2 linked regions of the Novipirellula caenicola genome follow. The protein of the gene in region 2 interacts with the protein of the main gene of each other region in a pairwise test. Links are inferred from orthologs where the notes say so. Each region holds a gene or a part of one and is shown on either strand. Other genes may lie near its edges. The genes, in order: pepT and tpiA.

Region 1 (11,717 bases), on a different replicon or contig from region 2:
GGCCGCTGCGTAATCCTCGCTCGATCCGTTCTGTTTGGCGGTCACATGAAACTTGTCGCTGTCCGACGCACCACTGGTTTTATCGACCAAAAACAATGCACCATCGGATTCGGTGACGACCTCAAATTTCGCAGTCCCTGGCGATGCGGTTTGGATACGGCTTGCGACATCGGCCAATGTCGCGGTGCCATCGAGATCGACATCAAACGCAGTCCCATCACGCAAAGTAACCGTGAATTCGGGAGCACTATCACCGCTGGTCCCCAACAATGAACTCAATGTTTCGCCCGACTCGGGCACCCCGACGATGTCGGTTAGCGGCGTGGCGGCGGTGTGCGGTGGCAATTCGATTCGCTTGAGAAACTCGTCCTCATACAAACCGTCGACGTCAACCAAATCACCGAGGATGGCGGTGGTCCCTAACAACAGTCGCTCATTCTCAAACGTCTTCGAACCCAACACGTCCAAGTAGCTGCCGAACTGCTGCATCACTTGCAGCACCGATTTGGCGTTGAGGTTGTAAAAGTCCTGGATTCCTAGCGAAGTCAAGTTTTCGCTGAACGTTGGTGTGGTGGCAGTGAACAAATCGTCGCTGAAATGAATCGTTGCGGGGGTGCCATCGGTGACCCCCGTCACGTCGGTTGCCGTAGCGTAGAGGTCGATGTCCAGCTGTGCGGTCGCAGCGGTGTCCAAGGCGAAGACGTTCACTCGATTTGTGTTTTGCAGTTCGTTGATCCGCAGCACTCCGTCGGACGCGCCGCCGTTGGTGCCGTCCATCCCCATCAACGCTTGGGTATTCAATGTGGTGTCGACATCCAAAACGATTGTGCTGGACGCACTCGCCGGCCCGTGCGGCCCGACGCCCAAGCCAAGCAACCCCGCGTTGAGGTCAAACGAGGCATTGGTGACATTCATGTCAGCAGTGACGCTGATATCGTTGTCAAAATCGGCAAAGAAGAACGGCGTGGCGGTGGCATCCACGCCAACGCTGAAATCCCACTGAAACCCAGTGGTCAGATTGGCGGTCACGCCAGAGGTCGTCATCAATTCCTCGAGTGCCCCATCGAGCCCCAGGATGGTCTCGCCAAGATCAAGCGAAACAGCCGAGTGCGTCACCGTCGCGACGACGCTGAGGTCCAGCGTCATCACATCTCCGCTCATCACTCCGGTTGCGCCGACTGTAAACGTCAAATCGCCGGGACCGGAGTAGCTGCTGCCGCTGAGCGAGTCCAAGGCAGTTAGCAGCCCAACCAAGTCGGGATCATCCGAACCTAGGCTAGAAAAATAGGCCGCGATAGGCTGCGTCAGAGATTGGTCGAGAATCTCGCCGATCGGTAGGTAATCACCGATCGATTGACCTACCAGCTCGATTTTCTCGACCAGCTTGTCAAACGACTCAAGCTCGCCACCCAAGTCTGCTAGTTCATCGAGCCCATCAGTGAGTGCGGTTTGGGCGGCGGTTTGATCCAAGACGAGTGGAAGCCCCGAAAAATTGCTGGCCGCTGCATAGCTGACTTCGCTCGAATCACTCGCTTGCACGACGACGTTTCCACTGGACTGAGTCACCCCTAAGGGGACGCTAACGTCCGAGAAGTCGACGGTGCCGCCACCAGCGTCGACGATCGTCGCGGTGCCCCAGGCATCATCGAACTTGAACGTATCGCTGCCGGAACCTCCGCTGAGCGTTGCCGATTTGCCGGCGAAGTTTTTCAGCGTGATCACGTCGTTGCCGCCGGCGGCGTTGACGTTCACCCCGGTGATTGACCCGACCGCGATCGTGACTTTATTGGGATCACTATCGGAATCTGATATTCCACTAGCGGTGATCGGACTGTTATTAGAGATCACATAGTTGCCACCTGAAATCTCGACCGTAAACGCATCGTTGGCATTGTCATTGTCGGTCACCACCAATTGGTTACCGCTGAGTGAAACATCGGATGCTAACAGTCGCCGTCGTTCGAGCGATTCAAACGACGAACGTCGTGTCGCGAGACGGTTGCGAGAGTTCTTTTTGCGTAACGACTTACGAGTGGCGGCAAGACGGGAGCGACGGCGCAGCTGAGCAAGGAGTGAGTCGAGTTTCATCGCTGAAGATCCCAAATCCATTCGGGGAAAATTGTCAATGTCAGCCTTCGTGGCCAACGCAAGTCGGTCAGAATCAAAGCGTCCTTGAGACAATCTTCGCAATTTCCTGACGTTCTATAGAGCTATTAGTAGTCGAAACCGCAACACGGCTCTAGACGAGTTTCACGCTGAAACTCAATCTTTCATTTTCCAATAACGCTCTTTCGGCGAGCGTCCCCATTTGCTAGTTGGAGGGGACAACCGCAGCGGCTTTCGTGAAAAACAACGTTTTCTGTCGCCTTCCTTGCGTCCATGCGGTTGCCCACCGAAGGCGAAAAAAATTCATGAAACCAACATCAAGCCATGTCATCACGCTGACGCCACCCGCTGAAAACTTCGCCACTCGCCAGAAATTCACCATGATGCCGCATCCCACCGCCCCCCAATCGATCGTCTCTCGAGTTCGACCTGCCTTCATTGGTCTCGTTGGGCTGTGTCTTCAATTGCTAGCATTCATGACTGCTCCGCCAGCGATCGCGGAGGAGACCGACGGATTGAATTTTGCTAATTATTTGCAAGAAGGTGAGATCGATTCCGAAGCGAGTGAAACGGCGGAGCAGGTCGTGCAAACGACTGCGATCGACTATAGCGGCGGTGCGGCGGACTTGAGCATCCAAGTCGCTGAATTGCAGGCCCAGATGAGCGAACAAAATTTCGAGATCGCCACGCTTCGCTCGGAATTGCAAACGCCGCTGCGTCACGCTCACAAACCTCAGCCGGCGAAGTGGTTTGTCACTTACGAAAGCGTGGTCGTGCAACCGGTCCAAAGCAACTCAACCGGATTGATCACCGAACGCGAAGACGACGTGTTTTCGCACGTCATGTTCCCTTGGGGGATGGAACACAGCCCTCGAATTCAACTTGGTCGCGAAGCCAATGACGAAACGTTGGGATGGCGAGTTCGCTATTGGCAATTCCGTCACGGAGAATCCTTTGAAGCCAGTGATGCCAACGGGCTGATCCCGGCCAGTTCATTCACACTGGGAACGGTCGGCTATTTGTTTGAAGACGGCGATGCATCCACGGGACTGCAATTCATCGAAGAAGGCGTGTTCACAAGCAGCGTTCGCGCCGATGTGATCGATTGGGAACTGCAGCGACAAATTGTCAAACCGCTGGATGTCTACGCCGGGATCCGCTACGCCAAGATCGCGCAGCGTTATCACGCAATGACCGATGCAGGCAACCTTGACGCCCGCAGTGAATTTCGTGGTTTCGGTCCCACGGTGGCAATGCGATTCACTCATGCCCTGCCGCTCAACACATTGTCGCTGTTTGGCAACGCGCGAGGATCGCTGTTGTTTGGACAAAAGGACTTCACAGCGGTGGACGATGTCAACGAGTACACGCAAGCGATGAACGCCATCGATCTACGATCGTCCGAAGATGCGGTCCACTCGTTCGCTGGAAACGCCGAAATCCAACTTGGATTGCGTTACACTCCGGCAACTTGGTTCTCGATGCAAGTGGCACTGGAAGCCCAACATTTCATGGACGTCGGCGGCGCGAATCCGACTGGCGTGTTCACCGGTCCTGATGGCGGCATGTCCGGCGACAGCCCACTGGATGACAACCTCAGCTTCATCGGCGTCAGCAGCGGCATCGAATTGGCGTATTAAGCCACGCCCCGACGCTTCCCTCCGTAGCGAAAGTCGCCAAGACTTTCGTTCTGACCGCACGGTTTTTGAAGCGGCGATGCGCGAGCACCGCTCCGCGATAAAAGCCACTCGATTAGCACCAAAGTAGATGGCGATGGGCACTGGCCCGCTCGGCAACAGGCAATGCGTCGGATAAGCCGCTTACATGCAAGCGGCTCATCCATTCAACACACACCGCCGGCGTCACTTCGTTACGATCGCTGTGTGCTCCAAAGAGCGAGCAGTTCAACGAGGTGCTCGGTTGCTTCGACCATTTCGTCCAAACACGCAAATTCACGCACGCTGTGGATGTTGTGCTGGCCGCTCGACAAATTTGGTGTCGGCAATCCTTTCTCGGTCAATTGGCTGCCATCGGTCCCGCCTCGCACGATTTCGCGGCTACAGGGGCGACCGAGGTTTTTGAACGCCTGCTCGGCAAAATCAACCGCCTGAGGCAGTTTCTCGAGACCTTCGCGAAGGTTGCGATATTGCCGATAGATTTTGACATCGGCTTTGACCCCTGGTGTTTTCTTGGCCGCCGTTTCCGCTGCTTGACGAACGATGTCGGCGTAGCCATCCAAGTCCTCGGAATCAAACGAACGCAAAATCAATTCCACCGTCGCTTCGCCTACTCCGCCATGGATCGCGTTGGGATGGATAAACCCTTGTCGCTCGCACGTGGTTTCCGGGGTCATCGTGTCACGAGGCAGTTCGGCAACAAAGTCGGCGGCCGCCCGTACCGCGTTAAGCATCACGTCTTTGGCGATTGCGGGGTGGATATTGTTGCCCGTGAATCGAACGGTTGCTCCGTCGGCGGAAAACGTTTCGACATCGATATCGCCGGCGCCACCGCCATCGACGGTATACGCAACGGTCGCATTGAGTTTCTCGAGATCGATTTTGTCGGTGCCGTGACCAATTTCTTCGTCACAAGTGAACAACAAACGAACGTCCCCGTGTTGCAAATGCGGGTTCTCGATCAACGTTTGGGCAAGTTCCATGATGATCGCGATCCCAGCCTTGTCGTCGCCGCCGAGCAGCGTCGTTCCGTCGGTGGTGATCAGGGTCTTGCCGATCATCGAAGCCAATTCGGGAGTATCAGCGAATGAGATTTCGATTCCCGATGACAGCGAAATATCGCCTCCGGCGTAGCCTTCGATGACTTGGGGGGTCACGTTTGCACTGGGGGCCTCGGGCGACGTGTCCATGTGCGCCACCAGGGCGACCGCCGGAGTTCCGCCGCCGTTGGTTGCCGGAACCGTGCCCCAAACCAAGGCGTTGTCGTCCATGTGGGCGTCCGCAATGCTCATCGCAGCCAATTCTTGCTCTAATAGCCGAGCGAGTGTTCGCTGTTTTTGCGTACTGGGATACTCATCGCTGGTGGGGTCCGCAGCGGTATCGATTCGCACGTAACGCAAAAATCGTTCGAGCAACCGTGATGCATTGATCGTGACAGAGGGGTTTTGGTTCATGGTTTGTTGTGGGAATTTGGCCAAGTTTTGATATCTTTACAGCAGGTGACGTCATATTAAGAGAGAATGGCCGGCAATTTAAGTCGAGCCGCGCTCAGAATCGATCGAAACCACGCCGCAACGCCTTTATCCTCATCGTGGGGGCGACGACGCCGACCGAGCGTTCACCCTTTCTCAACCTCCTGAATCGCGAACTTTCGCGAACCTATTCCATCCAGCGAAGAATCTGATGACCGAAAAAGTTGCCCATTTCATTTTCGACGTGGAGAGTATCGCCGACGGAGAGTTGATTGCCGACGTCCGCTACGGAGGTCAAGGACTTTCACCCGAGGAAGCGATCGCGACGTATCAAGACGAACTGGTCGAACAAAACGGCACCACGTTTATCCCGTACACCTACCAGATTCCGATTTCGGTCGTGATTGCCAAGGTGGCCCGCGACTTTAGCCTGATTGACATCGTTTCGCTCGACGAACCCCACTTTCGCCCTCACGTGATCACCGAACATTTTTGGCGAGGCTGGGAGATGTACGGGCAACCTCAATGGGTGACCTTCAACGGCCGCTCGTTTGATCTGCCGATCATGGAATTGGCGGCCTTTCGTTACGGCATCTCGGCTGCCAAGTGGTTCAAGAACGACGGCTATCGATCGCCGCGAAACCGATTTACCACCGAAGCTCACTTGGATTTGCAAGAGTTATTGACCAATTATGGCGCCGCACGCTGCAACGGCGGTCTGAACCTTGTCGCCCAATTGGTCAAAAAGCCGGGCAAGATGGATTTGCGTGGCGACCAAGTCCAGCAGCAATATGACGAGGGCAAGCTGACCGAGATCAGCGATTATTGCCGCTGCGACGTGCTCGATACTTACTTCATTTTCTTGCGATCGATGGTGTTGATGGGAAAAACCACGATCGACAACGAAATGCAGTTGGTGCAGAAGGCCAAAGAATGGATCCAGCAACGCGCCGATACTTCCGAAGCCTACACCGCGTACCTGAATGCGTGGCGTGATTGGGAAAAACCGCAAGACAAAACGGTCGAAAAGGCAAAGGCGGCCGCCGAGAGCGAAACGCCCGAAACCAGTGAAGCGGCCGAAACCAGCGACAGCTAGCGAGCCGTGCTAGCGACTGTCGCCCCAACCGAGTGTCTTTCATAGCGGAGCGGCGCGAGCCGCCCGGTCAAAATCGGACGTTCTTTCACGCCGCAAACGCCAAAACGCGTGCTCCAACCGGTCACATTGCCTGCGTTGCCGGCAAAGGTGCTAGCAAAAATCCTTTTTAGAACTCACCTTTACCTGCAAGGCGGTTTCCAGCTAGGGTCCTCCATCGGACTTTTCGTTTCTTGGACCTTCTCCAATTTCAAACTAGGTAGCCTGCTAGGGGCATGTTGATGGCTAGACAGGGAAGTCTTTGCCGGCAAACTCCACGTTTCTCCCTTATTTTTAGGGCGAGCCTCCATCGCTGCGCGTTTCTTACCACGCTGATATGGATCGGCGTCCTCGTTGCTACCGGCGGCGTATCGACTGTGATCGCCCAAGATGTTGGCAGTCAAGATGCTAGCAGTCAGCCAACCGAATTTCAGGATGGCGAGCCCGGTGATCCCGATGCCGATTCCATGGCGTCGACGGTCTCTGCCGCATCACTTGGGTCCCCCGCGATCGATAACGATCGACTTGATCTAAACCTGCAACTCGACTGGACCGCCGAGACGCTCCATCGCTGGAACATTGACGTCGAAGTCATCGACACCGAGGCGAATCAATCCAACACCGCAGCCAAAATCACCGAGCTTCGCAACCTCTGCAGCGACCCGACAACATGCGGTTTCCTGCATCGATCGGAAAAAGCCGCTAGCTGGCACTTTCATTCCGCGGTGGCGATGAATTCGGGTGCGGCGGCGTTTCGCGTCCAAGCGGCCAAGACCGCCGAAGTTGTTGTCACGATCCATGCCTCCACCGCCGACGCGCCATTGGCATCCGACGCGGGCGGTTCTGCGGCATCGTCGTCCACCGCCCCAGCCGCCTCGCCCTCGGTCACACGGATTCCAATCACGCAGCTGTTATCGGATCCTCATTCCTCCAGCACCGGTGCGGACGGCCCCGGATGGACGCTGCAGCGAACCAAGAACGATTCCCTTCGCGTTTGGATCGATGCAGCAAAGGGAGTTTCGCCATCGGGTTTAATCTGTGAACCCAATGTCGAATTGCCGCTTTACGTTCGCAGCCACGCGGCTCAAGTTCCAAACGAAGGTGAACTACGGCTACACAGCACGATGATTCGGGTTGCGGACCATCACGTCGTGGCGACCAAGACGTCACCGATTTCGCTTGATTCCGACGGCAACAGCGAACCCATTTTGTTCCAACATGTCGCGCCGGACGAAGCAGGCGTGTATGAGGTTCGCTTTGAATTAGAGCAAGGCCAAAACCCATTGTGGTCACGATGGCGTCGACACAGTCCACCGCTTGCACGCGTGAACCACGTTTTCACCGTATTACCCGCAGCGACCTCGCTTGATGGCCAAGTCAACTTCGAAGCGTGGCCAACGGTTTCGAAAATCAAACCGAGCGAAGGGTCTCAGTGGACGGTGCCAACGTTCTTTAACACTCGCAACAACCCGCTGATCCCGACCAGCCTGATCAAGCAGGATCACCCTCGCAGCAATGCGATTGATGCAGGCCAAAAAATCACCATTGTTCCGGGCGGCAAGACCTTTGAATCGAGTCTAGCCAAACTGCGTCCGGGCCACCCGCACTACGTCACTGTTCGCTATCCCGCCAACCGTGCCATTCACGTGCGACTCGAATTAACAAGCGATGCCGCGACAAACGACGCTGCGACAGAACACACCGCGACGCAATACGTTTTGCTTGATGAAAAACGAGCGTCGGACCGTTATCGTGAAGATCAAAACCAATGGCGCAGCCAATCGTTTCTGTACTACCCTCATGGAAACGACCAACTCCGACTCACCAATTTGGATCTCGATCAAGACGCTGCGATCGAGTCGATCGAAATCAAGGTGGGCCCGCAAGACTTTGCGGTGCGTTCGCCAACACCTCAAGCCACTTCGCAGCTGTCGACCCCAGTGGCACGATCACGCATGTCGATGCTGAACATCGAAGATTTTGATTGGCCCAGCCGGTTGGCGGGCGATGAAGCACAGCGGCTGGCGAAATCCGATTTTAGTGCCGCCGCCATTTCGCTGCATCAATTGTTCGTGGCCACCGAGCGGCTGCAAGCATACGCGTCGGTGCTAGGCGTCAATTCGATTTGCATCTCGGCAAACGAAGGTGGCAAAACGCTGTTTCCCACCGCCGAATTTTTGCCAACCCCAGCCTCGGCGATGGCCGCGGATCACAAACGCCAAACGCAGTGGCTCGATTTGATCCTAAGTCTGATGGACCGCAGCGATTTCCAAGTGGTGGTGGGGATCGATCCCACGATGACGATGCGACATGTGCAGCTGCATGCCCAACCGCAACACAGCCCCGCGCCGTTGTCGCACTACACGTTGATTGATCCTGTGGTTCAGCAAGCGTTGTACGCGTGGATCCAAGAATTGCTGCAGCACACCAATCGTCATTCCTGTTTCGCGGGCATCACGATTCCCTGCAGCGCATCGCATCATACCGCGGCGTTTGACTGCACGGTCCCGCCGAGCGACGCGGTCCTGCGACAATTTGCGATCGCGGTTGGCAAACCGGATGCGACCATCAGTGACGTCCAACATTGGATCCGCCAAGACAAACAGGCTTCGCTACAGAAATGGGCGATCCAATCGAATCGCAATTTTTACACCTCGGTTTCGCATCTACTGGGCAGCAAGCTCTGTTTGTTGACCGAACTTTCGCAAACGCATTTGGCGTCCGACTCGGGGCTATCGCTTGTCGACATGACTTGGCCGGCAGCCCATTCGAACTTGGTCCCGATGACATCGCACAAGCACGAAGGATGGACGACACTGGCTCAGCAGATCGAGGACCAACAAAACGCCAGCCATTATGTTTCGCTGCTGCAACCGATCACCGGTCGCGTCGGACTGGACATGACCCCACACCGCTTTGCCTCTGCGGCAAGCGCCGGAGCGTCGAACGAAACTGTACCGTCCTCGTCACCATCACCCCTGTCACCAGCAACCCCGTCACCGACGACCGTGCCGCCAAGATCCTTGCCAGCCACGATCATTGACCGCTCGCTCGCACCTCACTTGAGCCTGCTGATCGACCGCATCGACCCTCGCGTAGTGATGATCGATCACTTGAGCGTCGGCGGAAGTTTCCCCCAGAATCTGCGGCCTATCCTGCTTGCTTACAATGCAGCGCCGAGTCGACCGATGAAGGAATTTGGGTCGCCCGACCAGGCATCACAGACAGTCCAAGTGCGGTGGGGCATGGAGAACCAACATCTCGTTCTCAGTCTCACCAATCATGCTCCGTGGCCTTGCGAAGTCGACGTCATTTCGAAAAAAGCCATCCGCTGGAAAGAGGTGGGTCAATCCACCGACGTCACTCGGCATAGCGCCGACATGTTGATGTGTACGGTGCCGCTGAACGCGGGACAGTGGAAAGTGATCCGCTCAGAACAGCCACAATCCTCCGATGCTCTGTCGACTTGGGTCTCGCGGGTTCATGGCGATAATCAAACGATCGACAAGATCAAATCGGATGTCACGATTGTTGTCGAACGCTTGGGGATGCTGGCTGACAGCGAACCTTACGCGGTGCTTTCCAACCCTGGATTTGAAGTCGTGGGCGGCATCGGGATCACCGGATGGATGCATGCTCAATACCCCGAAGGCGCGGTGCAAATTGATGAGAACGAAGCGATCGAAGGTCAACGATCGCTCTGTTTGACCACCGCCAACGCGATGGCGACCAAGACTTGGTTGGTCAGCGAAACGATCACGCCACCTAAAACCGGCCGTTTGGCGGTCTCGTTGGCATGCCGAAGTGCCGCTAGCGAGGTGACAACCCCGCACCGCGTCCGTGTCTCGGTCGAGGGAACGCAATCTGGTGCCTCGTTCCGCCATTCCGAAGAGGTCGACGTGCCTCGCAACGGCACATGGCAACCACGCAAGGTGTTGGTCGAAGCCGACAAGATCGATCCGATGACGATGGATTCACTGCGAATCACGATCGACAGTCTGTCACCCGGCAAATTGTGGATTGACGACGTTCATCTGCATGACTTTTTTCCGATGAACAAAGAGCGTGCCGAGTTGCAAAGCCAAGCGTTTCTAGCGGTGCAAGGACTACAGCGTGGCAATTTGGCGCCATCGGCTCGTTTATTGAAGAACCGCTGGGCTCAATTCCTGCTCAATGACACCCGAGTGCGTCCGACCCCGGTGATCAAAGAGGATGCCGAAGAGGTTGCTGCACCGACCGGCGTGGCCGAGCGAATCAAGGGTTGGCTGCCGAAGCCGATCCGTTTTTGAGCAACAAATAGCCCGCCGCGATTTCCACATGGCGGGATTGGGTTTGTCCGCGAGCGTCCCGCCACGTGATCTCGGCGACAAACAACTCGGTGTCAATTTCGATCTTGCGGTAGTGCCCTGAGATCACCTGACGCACCTCACCGCGGTCGCCTCCGATATCGCCTTGGAAATCCAGATAGTGAACCCGGTGATCGGCTAACTTCTCTACTTTCGTAGAAATCCCCTCTGCAAACGACTCAAGCGGCTCGGTAGCCCAGGTTTTTAGGACTCCGTCGACTTCGAACATCCAATCAAAGTGCGGTGGAACGGGGGCCGGCGATTCGGGGCCACGCGTCGCTTGGGAACCGGGGGTGTGCCGCAGGATGACGAAACGGGGTTGAATTGCATTCAATTTTGCTTGCCTCGGCGCCAATTCGCTGGCGAAGAATCATGGTTTCAGTCGAGAAAATAGGGGACCGACGGCCGGTCCGTCCCGATTCGGGATTGACGGTTCGGTAGCGATATCATCATCCTTTTGGCATCGATCCATGCCTCCGTAACGTATGGACGGTTTCCATTAACGAAAACGAGTCTGAACACTCATGTCTAACGCATCCAGCGCGAACGTACAAATCCAGCTTCCCGATGGCACCCTTCACGAGCATCCCGCCAACACCACCGCGATGGATATCGCCAAAGGGATCAGCGAAGGCTTGGCCCGCGGCGTGATTGCCGCCGAGGTCCACGGCCGTGTGGTCGACGCCAACCGCCCCTTGGGCGAATTGAACGACGATGATCAACCGATCCCGTTGCGTTTGTTGACCAGCCGTGATGCCGAAGCCCTTGACGTTCTGCGTCACTCGGCGGCCCACGTGATGGCCCGCGCCGTGATGCGGCTGTACAAGGGCGTTTCGCTCGCGTTCGGCCCCACCACCTCGGGCGGCTTCTATTACGATTTCGACATCCCCGAAAAGATCAGCGAAGACGATTTCCCCAAGATCGAAGCGGAAATCAAAAAGATCATCAAGGACAAAGAGCCGTTTGAACGGTTTATCCTCGATCG
Region 2 (11,917 bases):
TTCTAGCTGGCGGAATGCGCGTTTGCACAAGTTGTCCCATTTGAAAACCAGCCGTCCAGCGTCGTTCTGTCGGGCGGCCGATTTGCACCGTCGAGGTGGTTCCATCGAGCGACGTTGGTGGCCGGATGCCTCGCCCCGCGGGGCTGTGACGCCAAATGGTTCGCTTCCGCTGCCATCACTCTGCGAATCCACGTGTGGCGGTCGATGCCCGACGAAGGATAACGACGACGGATCATCTCGCAGCGACAAAGCGATGTTGCGGGAAATTGGCGGAAATCGCTAAGGTGTGCCAATCGATGTTGCCATTGGCGTGGACCGAAGCGGAGCGGTCTCAACAGTGGAGGGTTGTGTTGGCTTCGCAGCATCGCACCGTGGTTCATTGGGATACCGTGTCGTTCATTAGGATGTTGGACTCTCCAGATGTCAGACGCTTCGTCATGGCCATCGTCGCGGTCGAAAGAGACCGACGCTTTACTGAAAACACGTCACCACAATGCGGGTTCGAGCAAAACTCACACGCATGGCAGTGAAGGCATCGCATTGATGCGGCGATACGACATCGATTTGGTTTTGGATGTCGGTGCCAATTGTGGGCAATACAGCCAAGGTCTGATCCATCACGGATACGTGGGACGGATTATCTCGTTCGAGCCGGATCCCAAGACGTATGCGACGCTGAGTGAGACTCGTCGTGGTTTTCGTAATTGGAAAGCCGAACCCTTCGCGCTGAGCGACAAAAACGGCACGGCGATCTTGAGCGTGGCCGCAAACGGACGTAGCCACTCGTTACAAAATCACGGTGAGGACGCCGCCACAGTCGCTTCGGAATCCGATGGCGGGGCGGAGGTTTGGGTTGGCCGTGTCTCGGTGCGCACTCGACGTCTCGATGCAATGTTCGATGACTATTACACCAGCGGCGATCGATGTTTCGTCAAACTGGATGTCCAGGGGCACGAACACCGCGTTTTGGCGGGGTCCAGCGGGTGTCTCGAGCGAATCGTGGCGATTCAGATGCCGTTGTCGATTTCGCCGGCGGCATCGTCGAGGCGGGCAAAGGGCGAAAATCCGCACGAGTGGCAGGAATCGATTGAATCGATGAGTCGGCTCGGCTATGAGCTGATGCTACCGAGTCCCACGTGGTCAGAGGTCACGCCGTCGAGCGGTCAAGCCGACGCAATCTTTGTGCGACGCGAAGCGATTTCGCGACGCAAAGCTGCGGCCTGAACAGCGGACGAAAAGCGATGGGCATCATGCCGCATGGCGTTTGGTTCGCTCGATGGCTCGTTGAGCATCCGCTTGCAGCAAGGATTTGCGTTTGCGGAAGCCGTCAAACACGCGAATCGAGCGATTGCGGATCACGCTCCGCACCAGAAACGGGCTGACCTTTTGTTGGCTGAACAAATGCATGCCTCGCCGCGTGATGGTCAAGTGCCGCTTGTATTGCGAGGCGATCGATTGCAGGGCTCGATGGGACCACAACGCAATGTGTTGACCACCCTCGAGCACGTAGTACCACCACTGGTCAGGTTGCGGCGCCGGGTCGGGAACAATCCGAGTGGAGATGATCCAGTTCGCCCCGAGCGAATCAAGGGTCTTTAGGTCTTTGTGCGGATCCGCCATGTGCTCGAAGACTTCGAATGCCGTTGCCAGGTCAAACTGTTTGGCATCGGGTTGGACTTCGTGGCCTTTCGCGAACAGGTTTTCACAATACGGATCGTAGTGCGAAAAATCGTGGCCACGGTCACGCATCATCCGTGTGAACATGCCATAGCCGCCGCCGTAGTCGACGCCTGATTCGACCCCCGGCAGCACCAATCGCAGCGTGCGATCGACAATCTTTGCAAACGCTTCGTTTCGCCCTACCAGTCCAACGTCCGTCGACACAATGGCCGAGTCATACGCTTCGTCTAGCCAGTACGGGGTTTCGGTTTGAATGAATTCGCAATCGGTACAGCGAAAGTATTCGATCTCGTAGCGGCTCAGGATGGTTGCTCGTGCGAATGATTCCGAACGTCCGTTGCAGACGAGGCAATCCACTGCCATGGCCGGGCCCTTGAAAAGGTTATCAATTACGCGGCATGACGCACGCAATTTCGATTTAGTAAGTCTTCATAGACCTTTATCGTCTGCGCGGCAGTGTTTTCCCAGGAAAAATAATCGGCACGGCAATGACCGGCAGCAATTTTGCTATCACGGTCGGTGATGGTGTTGTTGCCAGCGGCAATCAGCAGTTCGGCAAGCTCGTCGACGTTTTCGGGGTCAAAGAAATAGCCTGCCGAGCCCGCGACTTCTCGCAGCGCAGCACAGGATGAGGCAAAGACCAGGCATCCATTGATCATTGCTTCGAGCACAGGCAATCCAAAACCTTCCATTTTCGAAGGGAAAACAAAGGCGTTGCAGTGCTGGTACAGCGTTTTCAGTAACGAATCGTCAGCGGCAACGTACAGCTGCGTGCGGGGATCCTCGTTGGACCATCCCAGCGCAGCCTGCTCACGCGGTTTCATTCGCGGGCCCACCAGCACGAGGTTCAAATCGGGCGTTGCCTGCTTCATCTTGTTCCAAGCACGCCACAGCAAGTCAAAATTCTTGTAGCCCCCGCGTCGACCGACGAACAACACGAACGGACGCCCACGGAGTTCTTCGGGCAGCGGAGCAGCATTCACATTGGCCAATCCACTTCCCAGCGAGGTGATCGAAGCACGATCTGCGGCAGCCGGAAACCGCTCGCACAATTCGTCGTACGTGGTTTGCGAAATGCAGCAGATATGGTCCGCCACGTCGATCGCCCTGGCCTTCATCGTCAATGACTTGCCAGTCGGATCGGTATCGGGAAACGCTTCGTGGATAAAGTCGTAGACCGTGATCACCGTTGGCACGGCAGACCGCTGGATCGGACGTCGGCACAGACCTTGGTAATAGGTCCAATGGACAAGGTCGGCTTGCTGTGCTCGCATCCGTTGGTTGATCCGGCCGTGCTGGGCAGGATGCCAAAGTTTCCGCAGGAACTTCAGCGGCGGCCGCGTTGCCACCGTTTCGTATTGAAAATGAGGGTGCGTAATCCCCGACGCCGGTTCTTCCGGTCCTAGCATGATCGGCGTGGTTTGCGCCGGAAGTCGATTGATCAGCTCGACAAAATAACGTGCAACGCCTCCGCAACGAAGCATCTCGAATATGGAACCTTCGTAAAGAACTCGCATGCTATCGTTAACTATGGTCAGAGAATGGAGTGAACGGAATGAAAACGGTGTTGGCCAAGTGGAGGCGATGGGGACGATGAAGGGTGCGGTCGATTCGTAGGTCCCAGCGAAAGTGGCGAAATCGGTTCGGAAACCATCTGCCGTTATCGTCAGGGGGGAGTTTCAAGGGGGCTCGACTGGGGAGCCGGTGTTGCCCCGTAGGTCCGTTGTAGCAAACTACCCTGGTTTGGAGAAAGAGAATTCGAGGCCGTTCCCACCAGCTTTTCGTCCTTTGCAGTGTCTGTCCCTTTGTGAGGGCTATGTCCCCGTTTCCAGGGGACTGTTTCCTGGGCACTGTCCCCGCCATCGCTATCCCCTCCAGTCTACCCGTCTACCGGGACTGTCCCTTTAATTTCAGTCCTTCTGATTTCACGAGTCTGCCCGCAAGTTCTCCTGTTTTTTGGTTGCGTCAGGTTCGCATGGAAGCGGTGCCCGTCTCTTGCTTGCAAACGCTCTCCCAGCCTCCCCCCCTCGTCGGGCTCTGTCCCCGATGAGGTCACTGTCCCCAATGAAGTCAGTCCTCACTAAAACACGCAAAAAACGCTTGAAAAGCATGGATCCCCCAAAAACAGGCTCTGTCCCTAGTGAGGTGGTCCCTAGTGAGGTGGGCTCTGTCCCTGGTGAGGTGATTGCTAGCATTTGTTGGTGGGCGGATGGGGGCTGGCAGGAATTGGCTTGCTCTGCAGGACCTCTCACACAACCAAACCGCTGGGCAAGTCTGGTTCTGATCGGCTTTCTCGGCTCTTGGCTTGCACGCTTTTCTCACAATCCATCTCCCTTAACACCGCCTCTCCATTTCACTGCCGTTAATGAACGTATGATCCCCATTCCGCGAGACTGCGGAAGTTGGGGCGTTGCGTCGAGATCAGAGGCTAGCTCAATCCTCGGCCCACTCTTCAGTCGGGTTCGCTTGGTTCCGGCCGCTCCTACGTGCAGCCCGGCCGCTATCCGCATCGCGGCGCACCAAATCAACAGCCAAGTGCCGTCTGGTTGGGGCGAGTGATCGTTTGAATCTCTTGAATCTCTCTGCCGGGCGGCTCCACGCGGATCTGCCATAAAAACGCCCGTTTACTACGACAAGTGGAGGGCATCGGGCGTCGGTAGGTGAGCTAAGTCGAGTGCGGATTCTCAGTCATCGGGTTCTTGAGGGGCTTATTTGGCTTAGCCAGCGGTGCCGAGCAAAGAAATACGGTGCCGCAAGCCCCCATTGGCCTCGACGATTCTGCGGTTTGCCTGCTACATTGCCCCGCTTGCCCAATTCGGCATTCTCCGACAGCCCATTACTATTCACAGGCCACCTACGCCGTGATCGTCATTCTGCAAAGCAACGTAACGGAAGAGCAAATCGATCACGTGCTTCGTCGGATCGAGGCTCTCGGGCTGCAACACCACCTCAGCCGTGGGACGTTTCGCACGATTGTCGGCATCATCGGCGACGAAGAAAAACTGCAATCCGAGCCGCTGCACGCGATTCCTGGCGTGGCCCAGGTCATCCCCGTCCTGCCGCCCTACAAGCTGGCCTCGCTCGAAGCCCACCCCGAACCGAGCATCGTCGACGTTTCTGGGGTGAAAATCGGCAATGGGCATCTCGGCATGATCGCGGGCCCGTGCAGTGTCGAAGACCGCGACCGCATGTTTCGAATCGCAGAAAGCGTCTGCGAATCGGGAGCAAACCTGTTCCGCGGCGGCGCCTACAAGCCACGAACCAGCCCCTACGCGTTCCAGGGACTTGGCGAAGCCGGTCTGAAGCTACTTCGCGAAGTGGGCGACAAGTTCAATATGCCGGTTGTCACCGAGGTTACCGATCCTCGTTTGGTGGAATTGGTCGCTGAACATGCGGACATGTTGCAGGTTGGTGCACGCAACATGCAGAACTTTGCCTTGTTGACCGAAGTTGGCAAGTCGAAGCGGCCAGTGCTTCTAAAACGCGGCATGAGCGCTACGATCACCGATTTGTTGATGTGTGCCGAGTACATTCTGTCGCAAGGCAACATGAACGTGGTGCTCTGTGAGCGTGGGGTCAAAGGGTTCGACAGCGCGACGCGGAATCTGTTTGATGTTGCCGCGGTTCCTTTGATTCATAATTTGTCGCACTTGCCCGTGATCGTGGACCCGTCGCATGCAACAGGTCGGCCGGATTTGATCCCCGCCTGTGCATTGGCCGGTTTGGCCGCTGGAGCCGATGGCGTGCATATCGAAGTGCACGATTGCCCCGAAGAAGCCAAAAGCGATGGGCCCCAAGCTTTATTACCCGATCAATATCGTCAGCTAGCAGACCAAATGAAAGAACTTGCTAAGCTGTTTGGAAAAACTGTGTCCCCGCTTCCGGAGAAAATGGGTTGAGTCGTCAAACAATCATTGCTGGTAACTGGAAAATGAACACTCGTTGTGACAGTGCAGTGGCACTGGCCAAGGGAGTGGTTGCCGCCGTCGGTGAAACACCGTCCGTTCAAGTGGTCCTCTGTCCACCTTCGGTCTATCTGTCCAGCGTTGCGGATGCAGTCGCGGGCACTCCAGTCCAATTGGGGGCCCAAAACCTGTACGCTGCCGAAGATGGGGCGTACACCGGCGAAGTCAACGCATCGATGTTGACCGATGTCGGTTGCGGCTTCGTGATCCTGGGCCACAGCGAACGTCGTGCGTTGATGGGCGAAACCGATGCGGACGTCAGCAAGAAGCTGCATGCGGCGCTTGCCGGCAACTTGGTGCCAATCGTGTGCGTCGGCGAAACGCTCGAAGAGCGTGAAGCGGGTAAAATGGAAGAAGTGATCGAAACGCAAGTTCGTGGATCGCTGGAAGGACTTGATGAAGTTCGCGCGGCCGGAATCGTCGTGGCCTACGAACCAGTATGGGCGATCGGCACTGGCAAAACGGCCTCGCCCGAGCAAGCCGAAGAGGTTCATGCCCTGATTCGCAAATTGTTGGGCGAGATGTTCACAACCGACGTAGCGGCACAGATCCGGATTCAATACGGTGGCAGCGTCAAACCAGGCAATGCCAAGGAATTGCTTGGACAACCGAACATTGACGGAGCTTTGGTCGGCGGAGCGAGTCTGAAAGCCGAAGACTTCGCAGGAATTATCGCGGCTGGCTGAAAACCGCACCGCCGCGGAACACACAACTACTAATATTGTCTATTTGAAGGACGAACAAAGTCATGATCGCTCAGATCGCTGGATTTTTGCTGATTGCGTCGCTTGAAGGAGCCATCTTGGGCTTCTTGATGGGATTTTTGTCGCTGTTTTTGATTCTGTTGGTGCTGATCCAACGTGGAAAGGGTGGCGGATTGACCGGAGCACTCGGAGGTCCTGGTGGACAAAGTGCATTTGGTAGTAAGGCCGGAGACACCTTTACCGTGATCACCGTGGTCGTTGCAACCGTGTGGGCGTTCTCGTGTGCATTCACCATGTGGTTGCTCGGCACCCATGCTTCGACGACGACCGCCGATTCGGTGATCAAGTCCGGTGGTGGCGACAAAGATCCAGCAGGCGAAACGTTCAAACTGCCCAAGCTTGATGGCGAAGGAACCACCGGTCTAGGTGCGGGACTGTCCAGCGGCGAAGCGACCACCGAAAGCTCGGAGACGACCGAAAACTCAGTCGAACTAACTCCTGCGACCAGCGGTGCAGTTGCCGACGCCGACGATGCTAGCAGCGAAGCAGATGCAGGCGAAACCACCGATGCCGCTGCGACGGACACCGCAGCAGAACCGGCTGACAGTGACGGCGACAAGTAGACTGCATGAGCTCTGTGACTCCTGAAAATGCTCGCAGCATGACCGGTCAAGGTCATGCGTCGCTGCAAACGGATCTTGGTACGTTTGTGGTGGAGGTGCGCACTGTCAACAATCGCGGTTTCAAATGCTCGCTGCGATCAAGCGACGGACTATCGGCGTTTGATTCGCGAATCGAGTCGTTGGTTCGCAAGTTGATCCATCGCGGCAGCATCAATCTAACGGTCACTTGGAAGCGGCCTTCCTCGGAAACGCTGCCTCAGATTGATCAAGCGGTGTTGGGTGCCTATTTCGAGCAGCTTCAGCAGGCTAAGGCGACGTTTGCCGGTAATGGTGTGACGATCGATTTGGCGCAGTTGGCGATGTTGCCAGGCGTGGTGGTCCCGCGGTCCCAAGAACGCGTCGACATGCCAGCGGTTTGGTCGGCGGTCGAAGAGGTGATTCGCGATGCAGTCGCAAGTCTCGACCAAATGCGGGCTCACGAGGGAGCGCATATGGCGGCGAGTTTGCGAGAGGATTGTGATGTGATCCGCGATCACGTCGATCGGATTGCCGAGCTTGGACCGCGAAGCGTCGATACCTACCAAAAGCGTTTAGAGACCAAGATTCAACGCGTGTTGGCTCAGCATGACATCGAAGTGCCAATGATCGATCTGTTACGCGAAGTTCAGATCTATGCCGACCGAGTGGACTACAGCGAAGAGATCACCCGGCTGGGCAGCCATTTGCAGTTGTTCTTGCAAACGCTAAGCGGCAATGCCTCAGGCGGCAATCAGGCCGCTGGCAGTCACCAGGCCGTTGGCAGTAACCAGGCCGCTGGCGGTGGCGAAGCGGCGGGCGATCCCGAGCCATCGGGCCGCAAACTCGAATTTATTGTTCAGGAGATGCTGCGAGAAACAAACACGATCGGCAGCAAGGCGTCGCAGACGGAAATTTCGGGGCATGTCGTCGAGATCAAGTGTGCAATCGAACGGATGCGAGAATTGGTCCAAAATCTCGAATAATCCAGCGAAGGCAAGACATGAATTTGGAACAATGCGGTCGGCTGATCATCATTTCCGGTCCGAGTGGAGCGGGTAAATCAACGGTGGTGCGCCGATTGCGAAAAGAGTGCCCGTTGCCACTGCAATCGAGTATCTCGGCGACCACCCGCGGCCCACGGCCTGGGGAACAGCACGGAGTGGACTACTTTTTCTTGAGCCACGACGAATTTGAGCGGCGACGCAAAGCGGGCGACTTCCTAGAGTGCAAGGAGGTGTTCGGGCGTGGCCATTGGTATGGCACGCTCCGCGATCAGGTCGCCACTGGTCTGGAAGCTGGCAAATGGGTTATTTTGGAGATCGATGTCCAAGGGGCCTTGGCAGTCCTCGATCACAAAGAGTTCAGCCCGATTACACTGTTCATTCACCCCGGTGGGATGGAAGAGCTCGAGCGGCGGCTTCGCACACGCGGGACCGAGTCCGAGGAAGCGATTGCAGCGCGGCTGGAAACCGCCTGCCGCGAGATGCAGTTCATGCATCGTTACCAATACGAAATCATCAATGGGTCGGTCGATCGAGCCGTCTCGGAAATCTGCCAAATTTTGAAAGACCAAAAGGAAAAACAACCATGCTCGAAGAGCTAAAAGAAGAAGAGATCGTTAACAAGGTCGGTGGTCGGTTTAAATTAAGCACGCTGATCCAAAAGCGTTTGGTGCAATTAAACCAAGGCAGCCGGGCGCTGGTGAACGTCGATACGCACGACAAAATGACGATTGTGTTGCAGGAAATCATGCAAGACAAAATCGTCTTGAACATGGACAACGAAGTCCAATCGCTCGAAGAACTCACCGCGGCTGCCGATGCCGCTTCGGACGGCCCTGATTTGGATGCGTCGGATCTATGAGCGAGCAGAGGCGAGCAATCTTGCTCGCCGTCGGTGGGGGGATCGCGGCCTACAAAGCGGCGACCGTTTGTAGTCGACTCGTTCAATCGGGTTACGATCTGCGTACGGCCATGACCTCATCGGCATCTCAATTTATCGGCGCCGCCACTTTCGCGGCGCTGTCCGGAAAAACGGTCGCTCAGGATTCCTTTGATCCTGGGCGATTTCCGTTAGGGGCTCACATCGAATGGACTCGCGATGTGGACTTGTTGATCGTAGCTCCGGCAACTGCGAATCTTTTAGCAAAGTTTGCTTCAGGGCTCGCCGACGATCTTATAAGCACGATGTACTTGCAAGCCGAATGTCCCGTTTTGCTGGCACCGGCGATGAGTGCGTCGATGTGGAGCAAGCCGGCGGTCCAGCGGAACGTCGAGACGTTGCGTCGCGATGGATGTCATTTTGTCGGTCCGGAATCGGGTTGGCTTAGTTGCCGTGTTCGTGGCGAGGGACGGATGGCCGAACCGGATGCGATTGTCGCTGCGGCGATTCAGCGATTGCCTGAATCTTGAGGGCGGCCTGCGTCCAAGCTCGCTGCCTCCGATGCTGGTCGAGTCTTCGGCCGGCTGCATGATGTTTGACTTTTATTCTAATCTCTCTTTGCTGCGTTTCGCGGTACGAGCCAAACCATGACTGTCTTTGTTTTCGGGCACCGCAATCCCGATACCGATGCGATTTGCAGTGCGATTGCCTACGCCGATTTTTTGAAGAAAACGACGCGTCCCGATGCAGTCGCCGCTTGTTGTGGGGCCCCCAACCAGCGGACTGAATTCGCGCTGCGGAAAGCCAAGTTGCCGCCGCCGCGAATCATCATGGATGTGCGGCCCGAGATTGAGGACGTGTGCCAACGCGACGTCGTCTTTGCTCGTCAATCCGAGGTGTTCTACGAAGTCTACCAGCGGATGAAAGAGCATGGTCTGCGGGCGATTCCGATCGTCGATGACAACGACAAGGTCGTCGGGATCGTGACGCTATTGGAACTGCTCGAATTGGTGCTTCAAGGCGGCGTTGATCCGATCCATTCACGCGAGGTTTGCAGTAACCTGACCAAAGTCGCTTCGGTGCTGGGCGGGACGTTCCAGCACGTCGTTGACCCCGACCGGACCGACGAGTTCGTTGTGACCGTTGGGGCGATGAGCGCCGAAGGATTCACGCAGCGGATGAATCAGTTTTCGGCCGAGCGGTTGTTGGTCGTCAGCGGCGATCGACCGACGATCCAATTGCCCGCACTCGAGTTGGGCGTTCGCGCCATGGTGATCGCGGGCGGTTACGAATTGTCGAGCGGGTTGTTGCACTTGGCCCAGGCCCGCGGCGTCTCGGTGATCATCAGTCCCTATGACACGGCGACCACCACGATGCGAATCAAGGCGGCTCGCTTGATCGATTCGGTGATCCAACGCGACTTCATTTCGCTGCCGGCAAAGATGCCGGTCGAAGCGGCACGTCAACAAATCTTTCGCTCTTCGCAAACCGTCTTTCCCGTACTCGACAACGGAAAACTCGTCGGCGTGCTCAGCAAGAGCGACTTGGTCAACCCGCCGATGCCCGAATTGGTATTGGTCGACCACAACGAGTTATCGCAAGCGGTGCAGGGGGCCGAAGACGCGATCATCACCGAGGTGCTCGATCATCATCGCCTTGGCGGATCGCTCAAATCGTCCAATCCGATTCGCTTCACCTTGGAACCGGTAGGGTCGACCTGCACCCTCGTCGCTCGCTTGTTTCGGCAGGCGGATTTGAAACCCTCTGCTGCGGTGGCGCTGTGCATGGCGTCGGGCATCATCAGCGACACCTTGTTTTTGCGTTCGCCCACCACCACCGATGTGGATCGCGATATTTTGCAGTGGTTGCAGCAGTTTTGTGCGTTTGACTTGGAGGAATACGCGACCGAGTTCTTCGAGGTCGGTTCGGCGCTGCGATCCGGAGAAGCAGGCCGTGTGGTGCGTGAAGACTGCAAAGAATTTGAGGAGGCGGGAGTCAAATTCTCGATTTCGCAGATCGAAGAAATTGGTTTTGACTTGTTCTGGGAGCGCAAGGATGAATTGGCCGCAGCGCTTGAGCAATTGGCAAAAGACAACCAGCTCGACTTCTCTGCGCTGCTGGTCACCGACATCTCCAGCAACGGCAGCCTGTTGTTGATGAGCCGCGAACCGGAGGGGTGGGATGAAATCAACTACCCGGAACTCGAAGAGAATCTGTACGAACTCGAAGAGGTGGTCAGTCGCAAAAAACAATTGCTTCCGTTGATCATCAGTTTGCTCGATTCCGCCCCCCAATCCAGCTGATTGCCGCTATGATCCTTCATCCCTTTGTGCTCACCTCCGCTCGGCTTGGGAGTCCCTAACGATCGAAACGCTCAACGAATCCATCTACGACCATCCAAAATATTACGATCTCGTGTTTGGCGCCGATTGCGCCGCCGAGGTCAAGTTCATTAAGGGCTGCGGAAGTGAGTGGATGCAGCGTGCTCCGAAACGGATGTTTGAGCCCGCTTGTGGCACCGGCCGGCTACTCTATGCACTTGTCAAAAAAGGGTTCCGCGTCGACGGGCTCGATTTGAATCCCAAGGCGGTCGAGTTTTGTAATGCTCGTTTTCGTCGTCATGGCGTACGGGAATCCGCCTTTGTCGCCGACATGTCGGACTTCACAACGAAGTGGAAATGCGATCTGGCGTTTAACACCATCAATAGCTTTCGCCATCTCTGTAGCGAGCGTGAGGCACGGGGGCATTTGCAGTGCATGGGCGAAGTCGTTCGCCCCGGCGGGCTGTATCTGTTGGGCATCCATTTGACCCCGACCGAAGTCGCCCCGAGTGAGACCGAGTCGTGGTCGGCGCGACGCGGACACTTGGCAATCAGCACGCACATGTGGACCAACGAACGAAATACGGAAAGCCGCATTGAGCGGTTTGGCATTCGTTTTGATATCCACAGTCCATCGCACAGTTTTCGGATCACCGATGAACTTGTGTTGCGAAGCTATACCCCAAAACAGATGAATCGATTGATCCAATCGAGCAAGTGTTGGG

The links.
Region 1: the proteins of tpiA (region 2) and pepT interact in binary tests that used the Escherichia coli proteins (3 or more experiments, as listed by UniProt). The link is inferred for Novipirellula caenicola from one-to-one orthologs.

Annotation. Positions count from the first base shown.
Region 1 is NZ_BAABRO010000009.1:97,849-109,565, reverse strand. What follows is about bases 3,107-5,896. They hold pepT (peptidase T), read right to left. Parts: upstream 5,237-5,896; coding sequence 3,977-5,236; downstream 3,107-3,976. Other genes in these bases: ABEA92_RS17760 (3'-5' exonuclease), read left to right, coding at 5,466-5,896; ABEA92_RS17770 (Lpg1974 family pore-forming outer membrane protein), read left to right, coding at 3,107-3,746. In the rest of the region: ABEA92_RS17775 (hypothetical protein), read right to left, coding at 1-2,088; more of ABEA92_RS17770, read left to right, coding at 2,412-3,106; more of ABEA92_RS17760, read left to right, coding at 5,897-6,350; ABEA92_RS17755 (hypothetical protein), read left to right, coding at 6,764-10,675; ABEA92_RS17750 (hypothetical protein), read right to left, coding at 10,641-11,066; thrS (threonine--tRNA ligase), read left to right, coding at 11,257-11,717. UniProt on the Escherichia coli protein: Cleaves the N-terminal amino acid of tripeptides.
Region 2 is NZ_BAABRO010000004.1:579,740-591,656, forward strand. The notes cover bases 4,464-7,453. They hold tpiA (triose-phosphate isomerase), read left to right. Parts: upstream 4,464-5,575; coding sequence 5,576-6,331; downstream 6,332-7,453. Other genes in these bases: aroF (3-deoxy-7-phosphoheptulonate synthase), read left to right, coding at 4,542-5,579; secG (preprotein translocase subunit SecG), read left to right, coding at 6,394-6,972; ABEA92_RS11780 (YicC family protein), read left to right, coding at 6,978-7,453. Also shown: ABEA92_RS11750 (FkbM family methyltransferase), read left to right, coding at 421-1,224; ABEA92_RS11755 (class I SAM-dependent methyltransferase), read right to left, coding at 1,249-2,043; ABEA92_RS11760 (glycosyltransferase family 4 protein), read right to left, coding at 2,070-3,197; more of ABEA92_RS11780, read left to right, coding at 7,454-7,973; gmk (guanylate kinase), read left to right, coding at 7,991-8,593; ABEA92_RS11790 (DNA-directed RNA polymerase subunit omega), read left to right, coding at 8,578-8,853; ABEA92_RS11795 (flavoprotein), read left to right, coding at 8,850-9,401; ABEA92_RS11800 (putative manganese-dependent inorganic diphosphatase), read left to right, coding at 9,519-11,174; ABEA92_RS11805 (class I SAM-dependent methyltransferase), read left to right, coding at 11,287-11,917. UniProt on the Escherichia coli protein: Involved in the gluconeogenesis. Catalyzes stereospecifically the conversion of dihydroxyacetone phosphate (DHAP) to D-glyceraldehyde-3-phosphate (G3P).